Regions from separate parts of the Rhodopirellula sp. UBA1907 genome, predicted to be linked through region 1. Evidence: riboswitches for the same ligand, from Rfam matches in the RefSeq annotation. Region 1 holds a riboswitch; the other holds the start of a gene.
The links. Region 1 has a riboswitch for cyclic di-GMP ahead of B2R17_RS17985 (hypothetical protein). Riboswitches for the same ligand answer to the same signal wherever they lie in the genome.

Region 1 (12,406 bases):
CTTCCTTTCAATGAACGTTTCATGAGATCAGTCCACCAACATTGCAGGAGAGTACAAGAACTCGCTGTGGACATTGCCTGCGACGTCGAATTCGCACCCTCTCGCAATCATCGGGGTGGGCTGAATCGTTAGGTGCTTCTTCTTCATCGGGCCGGTTAGCTTCACGCTGAGGATTCTCACTCCTTCCCACCGCACGATGGTGTAGTTGGCGTTGTTGCCGTTGCCTTGCACCTTGCGGAAGATCGGAATGATCCTTTTCTCACCGATGATGGAGCTGAGTTCGGCTTTGATTCCCGCACTGATTCCCGTGTCGCCGTTCAAGGACAGTTCGCCGTGTTCATCAAAGACCAATTCACGTCCCAAAGCATCAAAATCATCTTGCGAGATTCCATAGAGAATCTGGCGGCGAAGATCGCTGGTGCTGTTGTTGGATGATCCAATGTCGACAGTTCCACGATTACCAGGAGCACCGGTTCCCGTTGGATAGAGTGAGCATTCGTGGAAGCCGTCGCTTCCTTCCACGACCGATCCGTTGAAGTACATCAAGTCGTCAGAAGTTTGTTTGTCACTGACCAGTTGCCAAGTTTCCTCATCCAGAGCAATGGGCAAGATGTCAATCTTGGTTCCATTGTTCGGTGGACGCTTGAACCCGCTGATATTGTGTTGGAATGCTGCAGTCACGCTTTGACGAAGAGATTGCGATTTTCGACCAGTCAATCCAGCCAGCTGCAACGGAAGTTCGCCATGAGCCGAGTTTGTCAGATGGAGATTGACGCGGACCGCGTTGGCCGACGCCCAATCATTCATTGGCTCAAAGACTTGAGTCGCATGATCGTAAGATCCAATCTCGACCGCGTGATCGACTGAGCCAACATGAGCCTGGATTTGTCCGATGTGATTGGCGGAGCTGATTCGGTCTGCCGAAGACTTTACCTGGTTGACGCCATCGTGGTCCCCGTTGACGCGAGCATCATACAACGCCCAGGCTCCCGCGAGTGCAGCAGAATCGGCGGACCTGGAGAGTTCTGTTCTTGCGGTGTTGATGTAGGCAAATTCTGAAACGACCGCCAGGACTGTGAACAATGCGACACAGAGAATGAGGCCAAAGATTCCCGCGGCGCCGCGTCGGGATTCAGGCTCTTGAATGCAATAGCGGAGTTGGATGATCGATTTGGATGACATTTGATTTCAACTGGATGATGGCAGAACGCGATGGTTGGAGACGAACGGATAATCTTCTGAAGATTCGTCCACTGTGCATTGGCACGATACGTTGATCCGATCGTTCGATCACGAATTGATCGACGTCGGTGTCAGATTGACTGTGATGACTTGGTCACTGCCATCCTCAAAAACGACCCGGATACTTTTCAATCGAATCGAACGAACACGATTGGCTCCGAATCCGATGTCGACATTCGCGAGGCTTGTATCGGGGTGATATTTCATCAGGCCATCACCGCTCTCATGTGGCATTTCAACCAAGTAGTCAGGGCCTCCAAAGGCTCCCCAATCAGCCGACTCACCATTTTTGATCGCGAAGAGATAGCGAGAGTTCTTGACGGCCATGACGGTCGTCCATCGGATGCAGTCGTTGCTCGCTGACCAGTTTTGAAAGTCTCCACCACGTTCGTGGTCGACCGCCTTGTCGTTGACCGCGGCAGTGACGCGAAACCCACCGCTTGAATAGGTTGCATCTGCGGCATAGTTCAGTTGCAACTCAAAGTAGCGAGATTCGTCGTCTCGGTTCGGAAAGACGAAAAACGATACTTGTGGCGAATTGATGTCAGGCTCGGGATCGCCCAGCGTCAGTTCCCAGTTTTCTTCGATGAAGTAGATCGATTTACGATCGTCTGCAGAGACGTCGCTTGGGGTGAGTGAAACCCATAAGCCCAGCAGGCCCGCGAGGAGTAGCTTTGAAAGGGCAAGTTCGTTCCGCATGGTGTGCGCCTTCGGTGTGAGCAGGAAATCCCCCCCGCTCGATGTGACAACCACATCTTCTCGCGATGTCGATAAGCATCCAGGGCGGTCTGGCAGTCCAAGTTTTTCAACATGGATCCATGACTTTGCGTCCCACGTTTACACGTGGTTTGCCGTTTTCTTGAATGTCGAATCGGAAGCCCACAACGTCGCTAACACAAACACTAGGTCACGAATGAGCAGGTGGGCTTTTGTGAGCCATCCCCGGTTGCAGATTGTGCGACTGCGACAGTGGTTCGCCCGCTCGTGCCGGTTGAAACGATTTTGCAGCGGAATGGTCGACTTTTGACCTCTGTTTCCAACGGATTGATGGTGCGATGACTCGCGTGGCACACGGTTGTTGGGAATGGTGTACCCTATAGGGCCCGCCTCTCCCCCACCTTTTGATCGACGGTTCTGTAATGAAGAGTCCGTTCGCCCCGCCCTTGTTTGACAACGTCATCGCTGAACCAATCGGCGATCGATGTTGTTCGCTCGCCAATCGTTGGCCGACCGCTCGATGGATGCTGGCTTTTTTTGGGCTAACCATCGGTTGTGCAGCGATGGTTTCCGCGGATGAATCGAACGAAGAATCCTTTGACTTCTTCGAAGCTCGCATTCGTCCGGTTCTGATCGAGCATTGCTATGAATGCCATGCTAAAGATTCGGATGACCTCGGCGGTTCGTTGCGTTTGGATGTGAAGGAAGGATGGGAAGTTGGCGGTGACAGTGGGCCGTCCATCCGACCTGGCGATCCCGCGGCAAGCGAACTGATGGCGGCGATTCGGTACGAGTCCTCCGAGATGCCACCCTCGGGAAAGCTGCCCGATCACGTGGTGCGAGATTTTGAAAAATGGATTCGCGATGGTGCGGCTGATCCAAGATTGATGTATGAAGAGGAACAGCTCACAAGTTCTCAGTCAAAGTCATTCGACTGGGAACAAGCTCGGCAGTTTTGGGCGTTTCAGCCTCCTCGCTCGAGCGAGTCGCCGGTTGCGTTTGATTCTGATTCCGCGATCGATGCCTACCTGCAACGACGCTTGGACGCCGAAGGATTGACCGCAACTCCGATCGCAAGCCCGAGCGTGCGACTGCGACGTTTGGCGTTTGATCTGACTGGGTTGCCGCCCGATCCTGAAGCGCTTCAACAATTTCAAGCGGATCCCAGCGACGCACATTGGCGGCGATTGGTGGATCGCTATCTCGCCAGCACGCAGTTTGCGGAACATTGGGCGAGGCACTGGATGGACGTGGCTCGCTACGCCGACAGCAACGGCAGCGATTTCAATGCGACGCATCATGACGCTTGGCGGTATCGCGATTACTTGGTGCGGTCGTTTGCCAACGACATGCCGATCGACCGGATAATTCGCGAACAGATCGCGGGTGATTTGATGCCGGCCTCTTCCGATGAAGATCGACGTGACAAGTTGGTCGCCACCACGTTCTTGATGATCGGCACCAAGATGCTGAGTGAACGCAACAAGACCAAGTTGCGGATGGATGTGGTCGACGAGCAACTCGACACGGTCGGACGTGCTTTCCTCGGCATGACGTTTGGTTGTGCTCGCTGTCACGATCACAAGTTTGATCCCATCACCACGCGAGACTACTACGCGATGGCTGGGATCTTTCGCAGCACGCGAACACTGCATGGTGAGTCGCAGCAATACGTCAGCACTTGGGAGAAAACTCCGCTTCCGATTTCGAAGAAGCACAAGGAGTCCATTCGTGAACACGAACAATCGCTGCAAGGCCTCGATCAAGAGATCAAAGCAGTCGAGTCGGAACTGAAGTTTCTCGCAGAGAAGACGGAACTCGAAGGCATCACGATCGATGATGTCGATGCCGTTCGTGAAGGTCACTGGGTTGAATCGACGTACAAATCTGGGTTTGTTGGCAAAGGTTATGTGCACGACGAAAATCGAAACAAAGGGGAGGCGTCGATCCGGTTTGCCGCGGTCTTGCCCAAGGCCGGACGGTATGAGCTTCGAGTTCACTACAACTCCAGCGGCAATCGGGCGTCGAATCTGCCTGTCACGGTGCAGTTGAACGACGAGACTCACAATCTGGTTTTGAATCAGACGGTTCCTCCGACGACGGGCACTTACAGCGTGCTGAAGGAGTTTGACTGCGAGGCGGAAACTCAGTCGCAGGTCACGCTTTCGAACCGTGGGACGGATGGTTATGTGATCGCCGATGCCGTGCAGTGGGTTCAGGTCGATGGCGAAAAGGACCCGGGTGAATCAGACGCGGAGATCGAACAAAACATCGCGATGCGAACCGCGTTGACTCAGACACTCAAGCAACTGAAGTCACAACGAGCCGATTTGGTCGCCAATGCTCCGCCCCCCGTTCCGACCGCGATGGCGCTGGCCGATTTACCGAGCGATGAGCAGGAGGATTGCCCGATTCATATTCGGGGTGAGGTCAGCAATCTGGGCGACATCGTCCCGAGAGGCATTCCGCAGGTCTTCAGTGAATCCACCACCGCGTTTGAACCCTTGGAAGGAAGCGGTCGGTTGGAGTTGGCACAGTGGTTGACCGATCCTGATCACCCGCTGACCGCGCGGGTCAGTGTCAACCGAATCTGGATGCACCTGATGGGCGAAGGACTGGTGCGGACCGTCGACAACTTCGGCGTTCGGGGCGAGAAACCGACTCATCCCGAGTTGTTGGATGCGTTGACGATCGACTTTGTACGCAACGGTTGGCGTCAGAAGCGTTTGATTCGAAACATCGTTTGCAGCGACGCGTATTCACGATCGATGGTTTCGGATGACGACCCGCGAGTCTCACTCGATCCTGAAAACCGATGGCGAGGTCGGGCCGTTCGCAGACGCATTCCCGCGGAAGCGATTCGCGATGCGATGTTGGTTGCTGCCGGCACGCTCGACCCCAGCGGTCGTGAAAACTTGATGGACAGCTATGCGACCTTGGTCAGTCAAAACAACGCCAACTCCAAAGCGACCACCAAGTTTGGGCTGGATGATCCGAAGCGAACAATCTACTTACCATTGATTCGATCCGAGATTCCACCGTTGCTGGCGAACCTGGACGCGGCGGATCCGGATTTGTTGGTTGGGAAACGACCGACAACGAACGTGCCGGCGCAAGCGTTGACTTTGATCGGCAGCCCCGAGGTACGCCGATGGGCGATGCAAACGACGAAGCGAATGATGAAAGAGACAACAGACGACACGCAGCGTGTCCGGTGGGCCTGCGCCGTGTTGTTCTCTCGTGACCCTCGACCGGTCGACGACCAAATCTTGCAAGCTTGGTTGGAAAGCGATGTGGCGAAGGCCATGTCGAGCGACGAAGAACGCTATCGCGAATGGATCGCGGCGATGTTTGCGAGCACCGAATTTCGATTTTTGGATTGAGGCGAAACTGATGAAACTGAACCGTCGAGATTGCTTGGTCCAATCGACTTGGACGACTGGAGCGTTGGCTGTCACCGCGTCGGCGATGCCCGCGTCGAGTGTGTGGGCCAATGGCTCGGATGTGCAGACGCCCGTGCAGCATCATCCAGCGAAAGCCAAGCGGGTGATCTTCTTGTTCATGCATGGCGGACCGTCGCATGTCGACACGTTTGATTACAAGCCGCGGTTGATCGCCGACAACGGAAAGGATTTGCCGTTCGAGTTGCCGCCTCAAATCAGTGCCAAACCGACATTGCTTGCGAGCCCTTGGAAATGGTCGCAACACGGTGAGGCTGGGCTATGGGCAACCGATTTATTGCCGGAGATGAACAAGCATCTGGATTCACTGTGCGTTGTTCGGTCCATGCACACTCGCGGCCAATCGCACGGCCAAGCGGTCGGGATGGTGAACACGGGCAGCGACAACTTTGTTCGCCCCAGTGTTGGTGCATGGATCAGTTATGCATTGGGGGCCGGGCATCCGGATTTGCCGGCTCACGTTGCGATCGCACCCGCGACGGCCCATGGTGGACCTCGCAACTACGGAGCCGCTTTCCTGCCCGCCAAGCATCAAGCGACCGTGGTGGGCAAAAACGGTCAGATTGGCGATGGAAAGATCGCTTACTTGGATGCCGCTGAGGGACACCAGTTTGACTTGGTCAACCAGCTCAACCGCGGCCATGTGCAATCCGCAGGGCGAGACCGAGCGACCGATGGTGCCATCGAGGCGGTGGACTTGGCCAATCGGATGCGAGGCACCGCGCCGGAGGTGATGGATTTGTCGGAGGAAACCGAAGCGACCAAGAAACTGTATGGGATCGGTGAGAAGACGACCGACTCGTTTGGACGCAGTTGTTTGATGGCGCGTCGGTTGGCGGAATCCGGGGTTCGATTCATCACGGTCAGCAGCGGCCAGGTGTGGGACCAGCACGGCAACTTGAAGAACGGTCACCAGAAAAATGCAGCCAAGACGGACCTGCCGATCGCAGGATTGTTCGCGGATCTGAAGCAACGCGGGCTCTGGGAAGACACGTTGGTCGTGTGGGGCGGCGAATTTGGACGGACGCCCGTTGTTCAGGGAAGCAACGGTCGCGACCACAACCCGCAAGGATTCTCAATGGTGCTGGGCGGTGGCGGGATTCGCGGCGGAATCACGTACGGCGAGACCGATGACTATGGCTACTACGCGGTTCGCGATCGGGTTCACATGCACGATTTGCACGCGACGATGCTGCATCAACTTGGAATCGACCACGAGCGTTTGACGTATCCCTACGCTGGTCGCGATTTTCGTCTGACGGACGTCCACGGACGTGTGGTCGAGGAGATATTGGAGTCGTGAACTATGCCCAAACGGCTCACGTGAGTTCTTAGAACGGCAACAGGTAGTAGAGCCAAGCGTTCATACGGATGACGACTTTGCTGATGACGTGAAACGCCTTTCCGTGGTCGGTGTAGATGACCACGTTGCCAGAGGTTCCGACGGCCAGTAGCTGTGCCGCTTCTGTGTCATCCATCACAAACTTGGCCGCAAACTTTCCGCTAGATCCAAGGCTTGCTGCCGACGGCAATGATCCTGTCACTGCGAACTGCCCTTCACCGGTCGCCTGGACAATGTCTTCGACCGCACCCGTGAAAACCTCCCCGGGCCGCGATTTGAAGGTCAGCTCCGCTCGATCGCCGGGTTGAACATTGCACAACAAATTTTGTGGGAAACTTGCCACGAGAATCAACTGCGTCGAATCGACGAATGTCCCCAGTGGAGAGAAAGGCATTGGGACCGCCATCGTTCCTTCTCGGACCATCCAGTTTGTCACGAACCCATCCGAGGGAGCGTAGACGCGGCATTGATCGAGATTGAATTTGGCGTTTGCTAGTTGGGCCTCCAAACTGCGAGCGGTGCTCTCGGCGGCCTGCATCCCCAGCTGAGACTGCAGGAGCGTTGCGTTGGCTTGGTCGACAGAAGCATCGGCCGCATTGAGTTGTTGACGCAGTTGTTGCAACTGAAGCTTGCTGACCGAGCCGGCAAGTCGTTCCTCGGACTTCTCGGAAATGGTCAGCTCAGTTTCGGCGGCTTGTTGTGCAGCGACAGCCCGAGCAACTCCCGCACGAGCGGCTTCGATCGCAGCGTTCAACTGTTCGACACTCTTGTTTGCAGCGTCGAGCGATTCGGAGATTTGGTCGTACGTGTTTTGATATGTATCGGACTGGATCTCAAACAGAAGGTCCTCGCCCTTCTTCAATGGAACATTCGGTTCCGCATGAATCTTCGTGATGGGGCCTTTGACCTGAGGGACCAATTGAACGGTGTAGCGTGAGACGACCAGTTGATTGGAAGTCGGTGCGGAAAATTTCCAATTGATGACGACCGCACCAATCAAGAAAACACCGAGCACGACCATGACCGCCACGTTCTTCGGTGATGGTTTGACCTTCAGGATTTTGTAGATCAATAAAACAAGTGCGATATAGACAATCGTGATAACAGCAATCATGCGAGGTCTCCTTGATTGTTCGCGGCTTGAAGTTTTTCCTCCAGTTCTTCCACGCGTTGTTTCAACACCGTGATTTGCTGCGATTCAGTCGTCGGCGCCGACGGCGGGGTTGGTTGCGAATCTTGGTTGCTAGAAGTGCTGCTGGTCTCGAGCGGATTGCTGCGGAAATCGGTCAACGCCCAGATGAAGGCGATCGGCCAGCCTATTCCGCCCAATGCCATCCCAAGCCAACTGCATGCGTTGATCGCATCGACCTGAGGATGGTTGCGTTTGACGGCGATCTTCTTGGGGATTGAGCCAAGCCAAACGAATACGCTGACGGCGACAAAAAATAGAATCGCCAGAACCAGCCAGGCAAAGTACGTTGCGCCATCATGCATTTTGAGCTCACTTGCAAAGAAAGATTCGTTCGAGTCACCCGGAACCGTGGGCGGATCACGGTTCATGTTACGAAATGATTCAGCCGGGGATGCGAAAAGAAACCTGCGGTTGCGTTAGGGTCGGATTGGTCCCCACCGTGTCTAATCTAGTTTCACCACCACCTTGCTCAGCTTCCCTTCGAAATCGAAGAGAACGTGGTCGTCTTCGCTGACAGGTTCTCCGGCATCGGAATCGATGTCAAAGGTTTCGTCCAGGCAGATCCGAAAGCCCAATGTGCGTTCGATCTTTGTCATGGCGACCTGATCGTCATCGCGAACAGATCGAAATGACGATGTATTGTAGGCATTGCCTCTTGGTTCAGGTGCGAATTCATCGTTCTGGCAAGTTGATTGGAAGCGAAGCGAAGTTTGATAGGATTCTTCCAGAGATCTTCATGACAGCGGGAGTGGCTCCATGAGGTGCCATCGTTGTGACTCGAATCGGAGAGCGAGTTTCAAATCAACATTGATGGCGAGCCGGTGCATTCGAAGTGTTTTGATTTCTCGGTCGTGCCCGGTGCGATCCGATTTGTTCTGCCCGAGCAGGCTCCGTTGAAACCATCGGACTGAGCCATGCGATCCGTTCCTTTGGCATTTGCGGGGCTGCGGGCATCCGAATCAGTCCGGCTTTTGAACTCGCCGCAAGCTCTCGTTTTTCGTTTTCTGGCTCATCCGATGGAAAGGGAATGGCAAGGTTGGCCAGTTTTGGCATCGGCTGGTAAGTTGACATCTGTTGATGCACTTTTCTGAACCTGAAGCCGCGACCCAATTCCAATGAACGCTGCTGAGAATCGCTCTGGACCGCATAGGTCGGGGGGCAAAAAAGCCAAACAGACCACAACGGCCGGCATCGTCATCGCTGTACTGATCGGTGGCTACTCGCTGTTGCGCCCCACCATCAACGAAACGACCGGGTGGAACTTGCCTGCCCTGCGGTCGAGCGAGGTCTCGCGGGAAACGGTCGCGGAGCGTTCCAACCCGACGGTGGATTCACCGCAATCCAACACCGATTCCACCGGCAAATCGAGCTCGTCTCGTGAACCGGCATCCACGTCCGGATCAACATCCAAAAACGACGCGACGTCGACCAAGTCCGACGTGACGTCCGATCGCGGCTCTTCGCCTGGGCCTCTGGCGTCCAAGATGACTCGCGGCGATCCGGAGTCGGGCCCGTCGGCAGCCTCCAATACGGACAAGTCCGAATTGGAGTACGGTCTGCTGAGAGAAATCAGCCCGGACCGGTTTCTCTCTCCCGCCGGTGTGCTGTACACGCCTGGAAGTGCCGAAGGTCACCGCCTCGAACATCTTCGCCGTCACACCAAAGACCAACCCAATCGCTCCGGCAAACACGGCGTCTTTGATGGCGACATGGAAGGGGCCCTGGCAACGATCGACAAGGCGTACGAGAAAGCACAAGCGAATCAACGGACGACCAAAGAAGTGGATGGCAAGCGAACGATCTACACCGTCGACATGGGAAAACGAGTTGGCTTTGTTGGTGGACGCGACGGGCAGAGAAGTCGCAACCCGATGGCTCGCCGAGTGCGTTTGGTATTGGAAGGCAATCGCTTGATCACCGCGTTTCCGCTGTAGGTCCCATTCCGCATCGTTGAATCAACATGCGAAAATGCCATTTTGAAATCAATCTTCAATGGCACCACCCGAATCATTCCGTTCTTGTTTGGAAGTCAATTCTGTGACTCACCCCGATTCCAATTCCGATGTTCGACACAGCGTTGCTTCGTGCCCGATTTGCGAACAAGGTCTGTGCTCCATTCGTGCGTGTGGATTGGTCGACGACAAACCTTCACACGGTTTGGTGGTCTGCGACGAATGCGAAGCGATCTGGTTGCAACCCAATGTTCAGGGCGTGCACATTTATGCCGATGCGGAAACACCCAAGTGCCCGATCGATCAATCGCCGCTGTACCAGGGCAACAATCGTTGGGCGACTCTGGATGACATTGACCGATTGGGATGGTCCGATGCGGTGAATCCTGATCTGACGTATCAACCGGATTCGGATGATTCGTAAACCGGAATAGCAAACTTTGTTCTGGCAGCCCTCAGCAGTTGCGACCGGATGAACGGCGGTTTGACTTCGTACCGCCCTGCTCTGCCCTGCCCTCCCCTGCCCCATTTTACATCTTTCACTTTTGGAACTTTGACCTTGTCGGAAATCTCCTTTGACCCGATTCTCGCTGCCGGTGCCGACCCGGTTCAGGCTGGCGTGGCACTGAAACAGTTGGCAGATGATCCAAACTTGACCGGCCCCATGTTGGTGGACGCACTCGCGGAAGACTCATCGCGTTTGATGGATGCGGACCCAGCGATCACCGGTGGATTGCTTCGATTGATTCACCTGAAAACGCTGAGGGCTGAGGGCGATCCACTGTCGGAGATTGAACCCGCTGCGTTGGGGAAAATCATCGAATCGCTTTCGCCGGAAGTTTCCAATCGGCACCTGATGCTGCAGTTGTTGGCGATGCGCCGGACACCGGAATCGCTGGGCGTCTTGGTCACGCAGCTTGGACAGTCACCGCCAAAGGGTTGGATGGCGGCGGCACAGATCCTGAGCCCGTTGATGCAGCACAATGATTGGCAGATCAACGCGGTTTTTCCCGCTCTGTTGGATTCGATTTCGGAGCCTTCTTTGGCGGCACCCATTTTGGATTTGGCGGGTCACATCACTCGAACGGGGTTGGTCAACGAGCATCCTGCGAAGGGACGCATTGCATCGCTGAACGCTTTGCTCGGCCACGTTGCGGGACGTTTGGCCAAGTTCGAAGAAGACCCTCGCAGCTTTGGGACCGAGGTGGAACAAGTCCAAGCGGTTCTGGGCGAAGCGGTGGCGCTGGCGGTTTCGCTGTGCGACGCCATTGGATTGATTGGCGATGAAAGCTCCATCGGTGAGTTGAACAAAACCTTGGACCTGAAGCATCGCCGAGTCCAATGTGAGGCCGCGGGGGCTCTGGCAAAGTTGGGCGTCGATACCGGCAAAGAACGCTTGGCAGAATTGGCGGGCGAACCAGCCGCTCGTTTGCGAGCGATCGCTTACGCCGATGAGTTGGGAATGGAAGATTTGATCGACGCGGAACACCGTGAGCCACGTGCGATCGCGGAGGCGGAGATGGCGTTGTGGTTGACTCAGCCACAGCAGATGGGCGTGCCACCGACTGGAGTCGAGGTGGTGGATTCTCGGCGGATGCTGTGGCCCAGCTTTGAAGATCCGGTCGACGTGTTCTTGGTCCGCTTTGAATACAACTTTGGCGAGAAACAATACAGCAACATTGGGCTGACGGGACCGACCGTCTTCGCCATCTCATGCGATGTCGCGGACTTTCCGCCAGAAGACATCTACGCGATCTATGCTGGTTGGCACGCGGATCACCCAGACATTTTCACGGTGCCCTCGAAGGAATTCAACGAAGCTCAACGCCGGATCGTTGAACCGTTGCAGACCTACTTGGAACGAGTTGGGTATGAAGAGGTGAAAGTCGACCGGTTGGGATTCTTCTTGGATGAAACGGCGGCGGTGTTCACCGCGGTGCGGAACGAGAAGGAGTGCGTCGTTGTGACCGATGGTTTGGAAACGATTGATTTGCCCACCGGCGGCCGCGCGCGTCCGCCGCAGCCCGAAGATTTGTTTCACCTTTACAAGGGCCGCAAGATGTTACGAACGTTCAATCCCAACGGCATTTCGGAGTAGTTGAGCGATGAGGCCATTTGGTACCGGAACGATCCAGGAAACACAAAACCAACTGCGGCATGAATTCAGTGAATTCGCGGAGCAGTGGCAGCGGACCAAATCGGTTTGGCGTGACGAACCGGCCCGTCAGTTCGAAGAACAGTGTTTGGCCGATCTGGCACCGACTCTCAATCGAGTTTCATCGGCGCTTCAGACCTTGGTCGACGCGATTCATCAAGCCGACCGGGTGTTGAAAGACCCCGAGGAAATGTCGGAATAGCTCGTATGCTTGCCCATCGCGGTAAGCTGGCCGGCACGGCCGGGATCATGTCGCAACGGCCGATAGCGTCTCAATCATGATGGGCATCGCCTTTGAAACAGTTCGGTGTGACGAGTCGCCGCGCCACGCACTCTGGTAGCACG
Region 2 (12,406 bases), on a different contig from region 1:
TGGCATCAGTGGTGGATCTTGTTTTCGTCCGGGCCGTTAGCGGCTGGTCGGACCAAACTCATCGGATTGCGAACGGTCCCCTTCGGATCGGTTCGTTGGTCCGCTGTTGTAAAACGGACTTTGCGATCCGTTCAGGTAGCTGTAATCGGTCGGTGCACTGGGTTCATCCAGTTCGTTCTCGCTAGGGAGGGGATAATCTGCACCCGGACGAGTTCGCAGGTCGGTGTTTGTGTCTTCCAGCTCTTCACGTCCTGATTCTGCCAATACCTTTGGCACGCTGGAGCCTTCTTCGATCCAGTATTCAGTCAGCACGCCACCGGACATTTTCAACATCTTGAAGCCCCGCTTCTTCTCTTTTTTGGGTGCTTGGATGGATGGCTTCACGACAGGAGTTTCGACGCGATTGTTATCTTCTTCGCGTTGAGCTTGAGCGATCTGATAATCGGAGAGCCATCGCAAGAATTCTTGCCCGGCACCGCCGTCGGTCTCGCCGTCTTTTGTTTCGTTGATGTCACTTGGGTTACCGAGCGTCAGGCGAATCTTTCCGAGTTCGCTAGCGTAGGTCCAAGCGGGAGTGTCTTTTTTATGAATCAGCAGCGAGATTGAACGTGCCGGTTTGGCTTCGGCTTCCGAATCGACTTCGCGTTCGGTGCGGCCATCAACGGCGAAGACTCGCACACCCGTCAAAACGGTTTTCGCGGTCGTCTCGGGAATCAATTCGCTTTTGACGAAGTAGGCCATCACGTCCACTCGGTCGCCGGGGCGGACGAGGGTCGCAACGCTACTCTCCGGGTCGGCTCGCATCGACACGACGCTGAAACCGACTGGAATGGTTTGGGATGAACCGTTCGCATCAGCCATCAGTTTGACCGGCATCACGGGTTCGCCTTCGTAGAAACGCTGGCGCGCAAATTTGCCTTCGACGTCTTCGAGTTTGCCACTCGCACCGGTCGGAACACGATCGGCGGGCCATTGTTCGAGACGGATTTTGTCAGCGGTGATTTCTTCGGCAATGTCAATGGTTTTCGCGGTGACGAAGATCTCGACCGTTTCTACCGAACTCTGACCCGTCGATTGAGCTTGCATCCATTGGCTAACGCCGATCGCGGCAATCGTGCCGCAAACGCAGGCCAAGATGAGGAAGACTGATTTGTTTCGCATGGCAATCGAGTGGGTAACCAGAGGTGACAGACTGCTCGCGTTGAATTCGATCGATGACCGACCGCCCGCAATGGAAGCGTCACTCACGGTATCGGGTGTGAGTCTTCAAGAGCTAAACACACTTGGGGCAACCGAGTCCCTTTGCGCAATCGCTACAGATTGCCAAACGGAGTTTTTGCTTCGAATTTCCAACGCTAGGAGGAAAATCCCCGAAAAATGGGGCACAAATGATGACAGGCCGCATGGGGGTACCATGCGGCCCTCGATCTTCAATTTGAATCAGACCAATTGGCCCGTGGCGGCGAAGTAGATGATCGTGCCGATGGCCATCGGAATTCCGTATGGCAACAGGTACATGGTCGGTTTTCGCTCTCGAGCAATCGCGGCGAGCTGCTCAGGTTTGCGAATCGTTCGCCACTCTTCCATGATTTTCAGGAATTGAGCGTAGTGTTTCATCCATGCACCGCTCTTCCAGATCATGAAGACTGCCATGATTCCGCCGACGATGGCGGTCGCAGCAAAGGCTTTCAGCGTGATCATGGTTCCGCACCAGGCTCCGATGCCAGCGAGCAGTTTCACGTCGCCTGCACCCATGCCGCCAACGTTGCGAAGTGGCAACAGCAACATCATGCCGACGAATGTGCCGAGCAAGCTGTATCCCAGTTCGGGAAAGCCGCCTTGGATAAAGCAGTGTGCCCATCCGCAGATTATGAACGGGAAAGTCAACCAGTTGGGGACTTTCAAAATCATGCCGTCGATGACAGCAGCAACGATAAGGACAACCGTCACGAACCAAATGGTCCAGTTTTCGGTGATGCCGTGAAGGAGAGTGTCCATGGTGATTTCCCCGTGTTTCTTCGGCCGAGTCGTCCGTGAAACGAGTCGTCCGTTGGTGGTTTCAAATTGGAAGGTGTTTGAGTTGGCGGTGAACGTTTTATTGGTTTCCGGTCAAAACGGATGGATCAGCGAGGACCGATCATCCAGCTCAACATTGCGAACAGCAAAGTCACGCCACAGCAGGCTAATTGCCAGACATGGGCGGCAGCGTCAGCGGGAATTAGTGGGTAGTTCATTCGCTCGATGCCCGGGGGCAAACCTAAAAGGTGTGAAATGAGTGTTAGCTAAGACATCCATCGAATCTCTCAATGGCGGATCGTCTCATGTCGATCCACATCGTCGTCGCAATAGGGCTCCCCCACGGGCGATACCGAAAGGCGGCGAGAGTGGTCTCGCCGCCATTCGGAATGTCGCCAAATTGACGGGACGGACCCGCCGGATCAGCACTTAGTTGGCAGCAATTGCATCGCCAGCTTCGCCGAACTTTGCGTTGGCGTTGTTACCGATTGTGGTAACAGCACCGATGCAAACGACGATGATCAGGGCCAACAAGACGGCGTATTCAACAGCCGTTGGTCCGTCTTCTTCTTTCAGGAAAGCAACAACGTTTTCAGCAAACTTTTTCATGTCTAACTCCAGACAAAAACGGGGGCCACGATTATGTCTCGTTAACCCGGCGACAAAATGTCAGTCGATTCGATGTGAACCGACCCAGGTGACAACAGCCTTCGTCAATGAAAATTAAACTGACAAGCCTCGGTTCAAACTCGAGCGTGTTTCAGGTTGAAACAACGAAGAGTTCTTTCCACGGCAACTCGGCTTTCCTGAAGCCAAGCCGAACGCAAACAATGCGATCGACCGACTCACGGACCCGTGGTTTTGCGTGCCGTCCTCTCGAACGGTTTGCCTTTGTCAGGGAACTTCGGCTGACCCAGTCGAGCAGTCCAAGGCAACACACCTTCGAATGTTCGACGTGGCAGTGAACCGCCGCATTTGGGCCATTCACTTTCTCACTACCGAACACTACGACAGAAAACGAAGGTGTCAAAAAAGATCGGTTGGCCGAACCTTAACGGCGAGGCAAGTTGCCGGGTTGGTCCGGTCATAACGATTAGGCGGCCGGCCGCGATTGTAAAAATGACAAATGGGCGCATGCACTTATAGAAGACCACTGCCCCTCTGTTTGATATTCCGCAAACCCGAACTCGGCGGAGTTACTTTTTAGGCCATCCGGGCAGCGAAAATTTCTTTTTCGTATTGGTTGTGTGTTCGCTGTAGTGCCGATCCATTTGTTTCAGCAAAGCCTTCAATGTAGGCCAACGACTGCCCGGCACTTTGTCGTCGACGGAGTATCCATCCAGCAGATAAGCAAACCGACGCGAAAAGTCGCTGACGCGTTGCATCTGACGAGCTTCTTCAGCTCCACTCCAATCCGCGTTGGCGAATTTATAGTCGGGCGGCATTTGGGCGGGATTTAGATCCATCACAGGAATCGACGCGTCAGCCTCGTGATACATCTGAGAGAAAAACAGCAACTGACGCCCCATCATGTGCTCCACATTCCAGCGAGGCGTGTGAGTTCCGTTGGCGGGTTTGAAGTTCATTTGAGCCGTTGTCAGCTCCGCAAAGACCGCCTGAGACTCGGCACGAGACTTTTTCATCGCGGCGAAGAGTTTGTCCATCTCCTCGGGCATTTGCCACGGTTTCGTCGAGACGTTCCACCAAACAACAGCCGGCTTCGTTTCGGAATCAGCCGATTTGGATGAGATGGCAACCGTGTTGTGATCCTGCGTTTTGACTTGGACCGATTCGGGCAATGCCGATGAAACTGAGATCCAGTTCCGAACGCTCGGGGGCTTTGGTTGGCCTTCGACAACAAAACGTTGAAGGTCCGATCCGATGACCGCATCAATGTTCTTTATTGATGCCAGCGTTTCGGAAGTGCAACCGAGGCCTGCAACAACGAGGTCAACACCGTCCAGCTGAACATGAACGGCTGTATCGCCCAGATGGCTCACTTGGATGTCGTTTGGTGTCTTACTGGCTGAATCTGCTTCCAATTCATTCTGGGGTACTGGTTGCCAAGTGACTTCGGCTTCGTTGGCTGGTCGGCTGAGCAGGTAGGTGCCGGTCTCACCCACCGTCACCGTCGCGTCAGTCTCTGGAATCGCGGACGCATCGCCTTGCGACAAATCACTCGAGTTCTTCAGTTCAGCTTTGACCGCAACACTCAAACCCCAGTGCGATTCAATCGTTACTGTTCCTCCAGGCGAAACGCGAACCGCAACCGGATCACCCTCGGCGGCTTGGGCAGGAGCACTGATCAATGACATCAGGAGTGCCGCACCAAAGAGTGATGCAGCAGTTCCCTTGTAGTGAGAGATCGAATTCATCGCGATGGCCTATCGGTTTGCCACGCACCGTGAGGCGGCGTGGTCGAATCGTGGAATGGTCGTGAGAGGCTACTCTAACACGATCCCTTGCACACGTTTCCACTCTGTGATCGCCAATGAAACATCCAGTTGCCGCGCGAGTTGATCGCCACGCAACTTCGCGAGTTCCAAACGAATCAGGTCATCCGAGCCAACGGGTTGTTGGTCCAGTTCGATTGCGGCCGTCGTTTCAGCCAACCGTTCCTCGGCCCATTGCAATTGTCGATCGATCAGTCCAAGACGAGCGTTCGCCAGGCGAACGTCGAGGACCGATTGCAATGTTTCGTTGCGGATCACATCCGACAACGATTCGCGGAGAAGCGAACATTGTTGACGGCGGCAATTTAGATCGCTTGTGTTCGAATCTGGTGAGAAACACGAAAACAGCTTTTTTCCGGTGGCCGACGCGATGGCCAAACCGGCGCCCGGGCTGAGTGCACCCATCAGTTGCCGTGCCGAGGACAAGTTGCAGGTTCGCATGCCTGCACACAGTTGCTTGACTGCTTTCAAGTCATTGCGATTTTCCAGGGCGATTGCAACGCTGCTGCCGGCGTCGACGGATTCGGTGGATTGCAACGAATCGATTGTCACCGCGATTGCGACTTCGGATTCGGGGCGGCCGGTGCGTCGGGCCAGTTCTTGTCTCAGCTTTTGCGTTGCGAACGTTTGTTGGACTTCCATGTCCTGCCAAACCAGTTTGGCTTGTTGTAGTTGCAAGACGTTTCCATCGGGGACGCCCAATCGATCGGCTTCGTTTGCCAAGTCGATCAATCGGTTTTGCACCTCGATCCCTTGTCGAGCGATTTGCTTGCCGAGCTGTGCTGCCAGCAATCGGTCGTAAGCTTTTGCCGCATCTGCCGCGTCGTCCGAACGGCGACCCAGAGCGATCTCGGCCAAGACTGACCGGATCAAGCGAAGTTGGCAGACGGCATCGTCGTCATCACAATCGACTCCGCAAGCGACCGCCCGGGATTCTTGGTCGATCATGTTGGCTTCGGGGGAGTTCTGATACGCCCACTGCATGACCTGGTGCCGCGTGTAGCTGATCGACGATTCCGCTCCGACCGGTTCAGTGAGACTTTCGACGACAACCGTTTCGATCGGCTCTGGACTTTCAAGCTCGAGCGAAGAAACCTCCTTGGAGGTCAACGTCATTCCCGCGGTCCGGACTGCATCGCTGGGGGAAGCGATTGTCGGAGAATCTACCGACGGCCAATCCACGACGGGATCGCCCGGTGATTGAGCGGAGAGGACCGCCATCATCGCCACGCCGAGAATCAACGGAAGGATCCAGCGGTGGGCCGGGGACCGAGCGGCTTGGATCGCGGGTTTCACGGCAGAAATCATCCCTGGAATGAACAGAGGCTCCCTTTCGTCCGTGAAAGAGTTTTGCAGTTTCCTCTATTCAGGTGTGTTCGGTCGGATTCTGCGCCCAAAACCAGCCGAGGTTCCCACCACTGCATTGGCGGGATTGCACCGGTTTGGACGAAAAAAACCGATGGTCCGGTCGAGACGATCTTTCGCTAGACTGCGTCCTTCGCAAAATACCCCGATTTTCCAACATCATGAAATCATCGACCGAATCGAAGTCCGGTAAGGACGGTCCCGTGTCGGAGGCCCAGGCGGCTTTCGATGCATTGACGATTCCGCAGCAACGAGCCGCCGTCTTCCGATTGCAGGGCGGACGCGAAACCGTGGAGGCCTTTGCGGTGGCGTTCATCTTGGCTTTGCTATTCCGTGCTTTCATTGCAGAAGCCTTCGTTATTCCCACCGGATCGATGGCCCCGGCCCTGATGGGGGCTCACAAAGACGTTTTTTGCGACCAATGTGGGCAACAGTTCCCAATCGGAGCGAGTTTGGAAAATCGCACGCCCGCTCTGGAAAAAGCCGTTGTCGGCGGCATTTGTCCCAATTGTCGGCACGTGAACCCGTTGGATCTGGTCAACGATCCCGATCACCAAACGTTTAGCGGTGATCGGATTCTGGTCAGCAAATTTGCCTACACGCTGAAAGAACCCAAACGCTGGGACGTGATCGTTTTCAAGGTTCCGGTCAATCCAAAGCAAAACTACATCAAGCGTCTCGTTGGCCTGCCCGGCGAAACCATTTCGATTCGATACGGCGATGTCTACGCGAGCCAAAACGCGGAAGAGGCGTCGACCGGGATCGGCGAGATCCAACGCAAGTCACCTGAGAAATTGATGGCGATGAGCCATTTGGTTTACGACAGCGAGCATCAGGCACAGGCGTTGATCGAGGCGGGATACCCTTCACGGTTGCAGCCTTGGACACCGGGCGGCGATTCGGTTCCGAAGGATTCTTGGTCGGTCAACCAGTCCACCGAAGGTCTTACCGCAACGGTGAAGGCCGCAGACGGACAAACCAAGTGGCTTCGTTACTTCCACCATTTCCCAGACCAAGAACAATGGGCTGCAGCGATCGCGGGACAGTCATTGGCAGACGTGAACCCACACAGCGGCCGCCTCGTGACCGACTTCTACGCCTACGACGCGTATCTGCATGTCGATTCCGATCGTGTCTATGACCAGAAGCCCAGTCCGTTAAACGTTTCTCGTTTCAGACGTCTCATTGGACAAACTCGATCCGATGGCGTTTTCCGAATGGATTATGAATCCGGTGGTGATCTGGCTCAATTTCGCGGCATGGTGGATTTCGGCGGTTCCTATCATGGTGCCGATGGGATGCACTGGGTTGGTGATTTGATCGTTTCCCAAAACATCGAAACCTCTGCCGACGCAAAGCAACTGACGTTTGAAATCGTCGAAGCTGGCGTGCGGCATCTTTGTGAAATTGATTTGAAAACCGGCGAAGCCAAGCTGACGCTCGATGATGGAGAAGTTCGCGCGTTTGATGGCGATGGCAATCAGCACCCCGTCGCGACAACATCCGTGCGTGCCGGCCAACAACATGATTTTCGGTTCAGCAATGCGGACAACGAACTCACGCTTTGGATTGATGACGAAGTTGTTGCTTTCCAAACACCGACCACTTTCGACTTCGACTCGATCGTCCCGGTCACCGAGAACCAGCCACGTTACGGTGGCCCTGGCAATCCGCTGGACGCCGCACCGGTCGCCGTTGGTGTGACCGGCGGATCCGCAACGCTGAATCAAATGGTGATTCATCGGGACAAGTACTACATCGCGGTCGACAGCAGCGACGATGGCATGCTTGATTACGACATGGGTGCATTGCGACGCTTCGTCGGTGCCGGATCGCAAACGAACGAGATCGTTCGCGACATACAATTGCTGATGGCAGAGCCGACTATCTGGTCGGACTTCCCCGGTTGGCAGAATCGCCGCACGGTTTCGTTCAGTATGGAAGAAGACCAGTTCTTTCCAATGGGCGACAACAGTCCCGAAAGTTTGGACGCGCGGTGCTGGGCCGGCAACAAGACTCGGTTGGGCAATTACCACAGTCCCGATGAAGATGCCTACAAATTCGCAGATGTTTCGTACGTCCCGCGAGACTTGTTGGTTGGCAAGGCTTTGCTGGTGTTCTGGCCGCACCCGTGGAAGTCGCCGTTGCCGTTTTGGCCCAACTTGGACCGGATGCAACGAATCAAGTGATTCACTGAAAGGAATCGAATCATGAATGACGAATTTACACCGACATCCTTCCCCACCGAATCGACGATGGGAAATGGCGTCATGCCGCAATCTCCCGAACCGGTGCTCGAAGCGGTTGGTTTGCAAAAGACCTATGGTCGTCGCCGCGTCGTCGATGGCGTGAATTTGCATGTGGGCGAAGCCGAGATCGTTGGCTTGCTGGGACCAAACGGTGCCGGGAAATCAACCAGCTTTCGAATGATATGCGGACTCGTTCAGCCTGACCAAGGTCGTGTGTACTTGGGCGGACAAGACGTCACTGACTGGCCGATGTTCCGTCGTGCACGTGACGGGCAGATGGGATACCTGCCCCAGGAGCCCAGCGTTTTCAAAAAGCTGACGGTGGAACAAAACATCTCGGCATTGTTTGAGTTGCTGGGTGTGGATCGCAAGCAGCGCAAGCAGCGAACCAACGAGTTGCTCGAAGAGTTCAACATCACGCACATTCGAAAGAGTCGTGCGGCGGGACTTTCCGGCGGTGAACGCCGCCGGCTCGAAATCGCTCGCTGCCTCGTGTCCAATCCACGGATCGTGATGCTTGATGAGCCGTTCGCTGGGATCGACCCGGTGACCGTGCAGTCCATCCAGGGCGTCATTCAACAACTTCGTGATTCTGGGATCAGCGTGTTGATCACCGACCACGCGGCTCGCGAAATTTTGACCACCGTCGATCGCTGTTATGTGATCTATCAGGGGCAAGTGTTGATCGACGGCACACCGGATGAAGTCAAACGTCACCCCAAGGTTCGTGAGGAATACTTGGGTGACCTCGATGCCGCCGCCGGGACATCGGTCGATAATGCGACGCCTGATTCGAGTTCACCTGCCGCGAATCAATTTCGAGTCGATCCGGCTCACCCACAACCACCACCTGCGTCACCTGCCACCGGAACACCGCGACGGCAAGTTCCTCGGCGTCGCGTGACCGACGTTTGACACCTACCTGATTAGCACCATGTCCCCTTTGATCGCCGCCGACAAAATAGAAGCGGCTCGCAAGCGAATCGCCAATGTGGTTCGCCACACACCGTTGATGCGAAACGCTCGACTCTCCGCACTCTATGACGCGGAGATTCTGCTCAAACGGGAGGACTTGCAGGAGGTTCGCAGCTACAAGATCCGTGGTGCCTACAACCGGATGTCGCAACTCAGCGACGAGCAGCGTGCTGCCGGAGTGGTTTGTGCCAGTGCCGGCAACCACGCGCAAGGATTCGCGTACGCTTGCCATGCGATGGAGATTCATGGTCGAGTCTTCATGCCTGCGGTCACGCCGAAACAAAAGGTCGAGAAGGTCAAGCTGTTCGGTCAAGAACATGTGGAAATCATTCTCACCGGGGACACGTTCGATGATGCGGCGGCGGAAGCACATCGCGCTGCCGAAGAAGGACTGACCTACATTCCTCCCTTTGATGATCCCGCCATCATCGAAGGCCAAGGCACCGTCGGCGCCGAGATCTTGGAAGACCATCCGGAACCAATTGACATGGTGCTGGTCGCGGTCGGAGGCGGCGGATTGATCTCTGGCTTGGGAAGCATCTTCAAACAGCTTTCGCCCGAAACCAAAATCATTGGAATTGAACCGATGGGCGCGCCGGCCATGCATGACAGCCTTCGTGAAGGCAAGGTCGTGACGCTGGAAAAGATCGACAACTTCGTCGACGGAGCCGCGGTTAGACGTGTTGGAGATCTGAATTTCAAGATCGCTCAGCATGTGATTGATGAGATGATCCTTGTGCCCGAGGGCAAAGTCTGCAGCGTGATGTTGCAGCTCTACAACGACGAAGGGCTGGTGGTGGAGCCTGCGGGCGCGCTTTCCATCGCGGCTCTGGAGCAATTGTCAGACGAAATTCGCGGCAAGACCGTCGTGTGTGTCGTCGGCGGCAGCAACAACGACATCACTCGCACCGAAGAAATTCGCGATCGAGCGATGTTGTATGAAGGGTTGCAGCACTACTTCATCATCAAGTTCCCGCAGCGAGCCGGAGCCTTGCGAGAGTTCCTCAACAATGTGCTCGGCCCAACCGACGATATCACGCACTTCGAGTACACGCGAAAACACAATCGCGAAACGGGACCGGCGCTCGTCGGTTTGCAGGTCGCCAAAAGAGACGACTACCAAGGCTTGCTGGACCGCATGACGGCCAGCAACATCGAATACCAAGTCGTCAACGAGCAGCGAATGTTGTTCGAGTTGTTGGTGTGAGGGTTATTTTCGACGCGGCCGACATTTGTAGCGTTGTTACTCGTCCGTCGTGTTTCGTCACCAACGATCTCTTTTCTGTGACGCGGATGCGGGCACTGGCGTACAATCAGACCCCTCAGGCAAGATGAACGAGACAATTGTCTCGTTTGGACGCTCTGACGCTCTTAAATAGTGCGCTCTATAAGGGAGAAGATTGGTGAAGTCGCAAACACGCTGCCGGCTGTTGTTGATCGTTGCTTCGATCTTTCTGTCGCTGTCGATTGGAGATTCTCGGGGCTTGAATGCCGGAAGTTCTGACGAATCTGTTTTGGAGTTCTTGCTCACGCGGGAACAAGATGTTCTTTCGCAAGGCTTTGAGAGCGTAGTTCTGCACGCGTCGAAGCTCGACCCAGTAGATCGCTTTGATGTTTTGGCTGATTGGGTGTTGCCGTCAGAAACACGGCCGAACTTCCGGATGCAGTCGCGGTTTTTGCAGATTGCTCCGACGGCAGACTCGGACGTGGCTCCCAAAGCAAGCATTGCCGAAGGCATCACATCGCCAGTCTTCTATCTTCTAGCGGCGGCCAAAGAGGCAGACCGTCTGAGCGAACTTCGCGGGCGTGTGCAAGAAATTCCGGATTCCTCGCAATCGGATCAAATTCGAGCGAAGCTGGCTCTGCTAGTCATGATTGACATCGCGAATTTCACGCCGGAGTCATCGGCAACACCGCCGGAATCTACTACAGCGATTTTGGATACGTTGGCAACTCTCGTTCGGAAACAAGCTCCCGAGGCAGCCAGACAGGATTGGCCGGAGGTATTGGCTCTCGCCTATGGGAGAAAGAGTGGCTTGGATCGCAGTGAACTCGTCGAGCTTGCCGCTAGTATTTGTTCGGTGCAAATGGAGGACTTGGACTGGGACTCAATCGGAGTTTGGGATGCCTACGCCTTTGGTTCTCTTGCTGCTCTCACCTCGAGCAATGAAAGCGGTGTGTTGCATCGGCCCGCGTCGAATGCTTCCGAGACTTCGTCCTTCGAATCTTGGCAGCGAGCCTCGGTGTTGTCTGCTAACTCTCGGGGCAACGGATTCACCGCTGCAACATGGCGTGCGTTGGGCAATGCCGTGCACAAAGTCTCTGGCCACAACAACGATTACCTGTATTTCCCTTCTCCGCTGACCGGGAATTTTGAAGTCGAGTGTGACGTGACTGGTTCTCCTTTTCACGAAACGCAGGTGGCTTACGCAGGAATTTTCGCGTCACCTCGTTCCTCTTTAAATCAAGCCGAGATCGGCGGGATTCGCAGCCAGGAAATGTTGCCGCTGGATCCACCGGTAAGTCCGCCGGACGATTGGCAGAGTTGTCGAATCTCAGTTCGTGATGGTGTTTGTCGTCACTTCATCAACGGAAGACGCATCTTGCAGCGGACGTTGGTGGATGGCCAGTTCCCTTGGTTGGCACTGCGAGCACATCGATTGAGCCGCGGAGCCGTTCGAAATCTGACAATCACAGGAACGCCTGAAGTTCCTTCATCCATTGAGATGGTCAATTCATCGAAATTGCTTGGTTGGTACAGCTACTACGATGAGCCTGTTGACAATCCCAGCGACTCGGCTGCATGGCGATCCGTTGCGGTTCAAGAATCGGGATCATCGTTCAAGGTTCAACACGCAGCACAACGCGAACTCGCGGGATCCAATTTAGAGAGTCTGCTGGTGTATCACCGGCCAATGATGGAAGACGGCTCGATCGACTACGAGTTCTTCTACGCAAAGGGAGAAGCGTCGGTCCACCCGACGATCGATCGCATGGCTCTGATGCTCGAACCCGATGGCGTCAATGTTCACTGGGTGACGGACGGTGCGTTTCAGCCGGGCAATCTTTCACCCGCGAATCGAGCGGTTGTGGCAAAGCAAGATCAGAGGCGTTCCCAGGTTCCCTTGAAGAACGACTCGTGGAACCGTGTTCGATTGGAGCTTCGAGGTGACGAGGTTCAGGTGCTGCTGAATGGAGTCCCGGTCATCGAGCGAACGCTGGAACCGTGGAACCAGCGGCAGTTCGGATTGTTTCATTTCGCGGACAAAACCAACGTTCGAGTTCGAAACTTGCGATGGTCAGGTGACTGGCCAAATGCAGACGAAGTGTTTAGCGAGCATCACCGCG

Region 2: linked by a shared signal. The riboswitch ahead of B2R17_RS13435 (Flp family type IVb pilin) and the one ahead of B2R17_RS17985 (hypothetical protein) in region 1 are both predicted to bind cyclic di-GMP.

What each region holds. Positions count from the first base shown of each region.
Region 1 covers NZ_DDGH01000083.1:114,695-127,100, reverse strand. Annotated here, with positions in the region: gene B2R17_RS17995 (TadE family protein) at 1-23, opposite strand, end outside; gene B2R17_RS17990 (Tad domain-containing protein) at 28-1,182, opposite strand; gene B2R17_RS17985 (hypothetical protein) at 1,291-1,941, opposite strand; cyclic di-GMP riboswitch class I at 2,022-2,105, opposite strand; gene B2R17_RS17980 (DUF1553 domain-containing protein) at 2,382-5,342, shown strand; gene B2R17_RS17975 (DUF1501 domain-containing protein) at 5,353-6,723, shown strand; gene B2R17_RS17970 (HlyD family secretion protein) at 6,752-7,876, opposite strand; gene B2R17_RS17965 (DUF3302 domain-containing protein) at 7,873-8,256, opposite strand; gene B2R17_RS17960 (hypothetical protein) at 8,398-8,550, opposite strand; gene B2R17_RS17955 (hypothetical protein) at 9,070-9,888, shown strand; gene B2R17_RS17950 (hypothetical protein) at 9,947-10,330, shown strand; gene B2R17_RS17945 (HEAT repeat domain-containing protein) at 10,460-12,004, shown strand; gene B2R17_RS17940 (hypothetical protein) at 12,012-12,263, shown strand.
Region 2 covers NZ_DDGH01000060.1:130,574-142,979, forward strand. Annotated here, with positions in the region: gene cpaB (Flp pilus assembly protein CpaB) at 37-1,248, opposite strand; gene B2R17_RS13430 (A24 family peptidase) at 1,441-1,998, opposite strand; gene B2R17_RS13435 (Flp family type IVb pilin) at 2,446-2,625, opposite strand; cyclic di-GMP riboswitch class I at 2,805-2,916, opposite strand; gene B2R17_RS13440 (DinB family protein) at 3,213-4,391, opposite strand; gene B2R17_RS13445 (hypothetical protein) at 4,461-5,777, opposite strand; gene lepB (signal peptidase I) at 5,840-8,023, shown strand; gene lptB (LPS export ABC transporter ATP-binding protein) at 8,045-8,998, shown strand; gene ilvA (threonine ammonia-lyase) at 9,018-10,265, shown strand; gene B2R17_RS13465 (DUF1583 domain-containing protein) at 10,720-12,406, shown strand, end outside.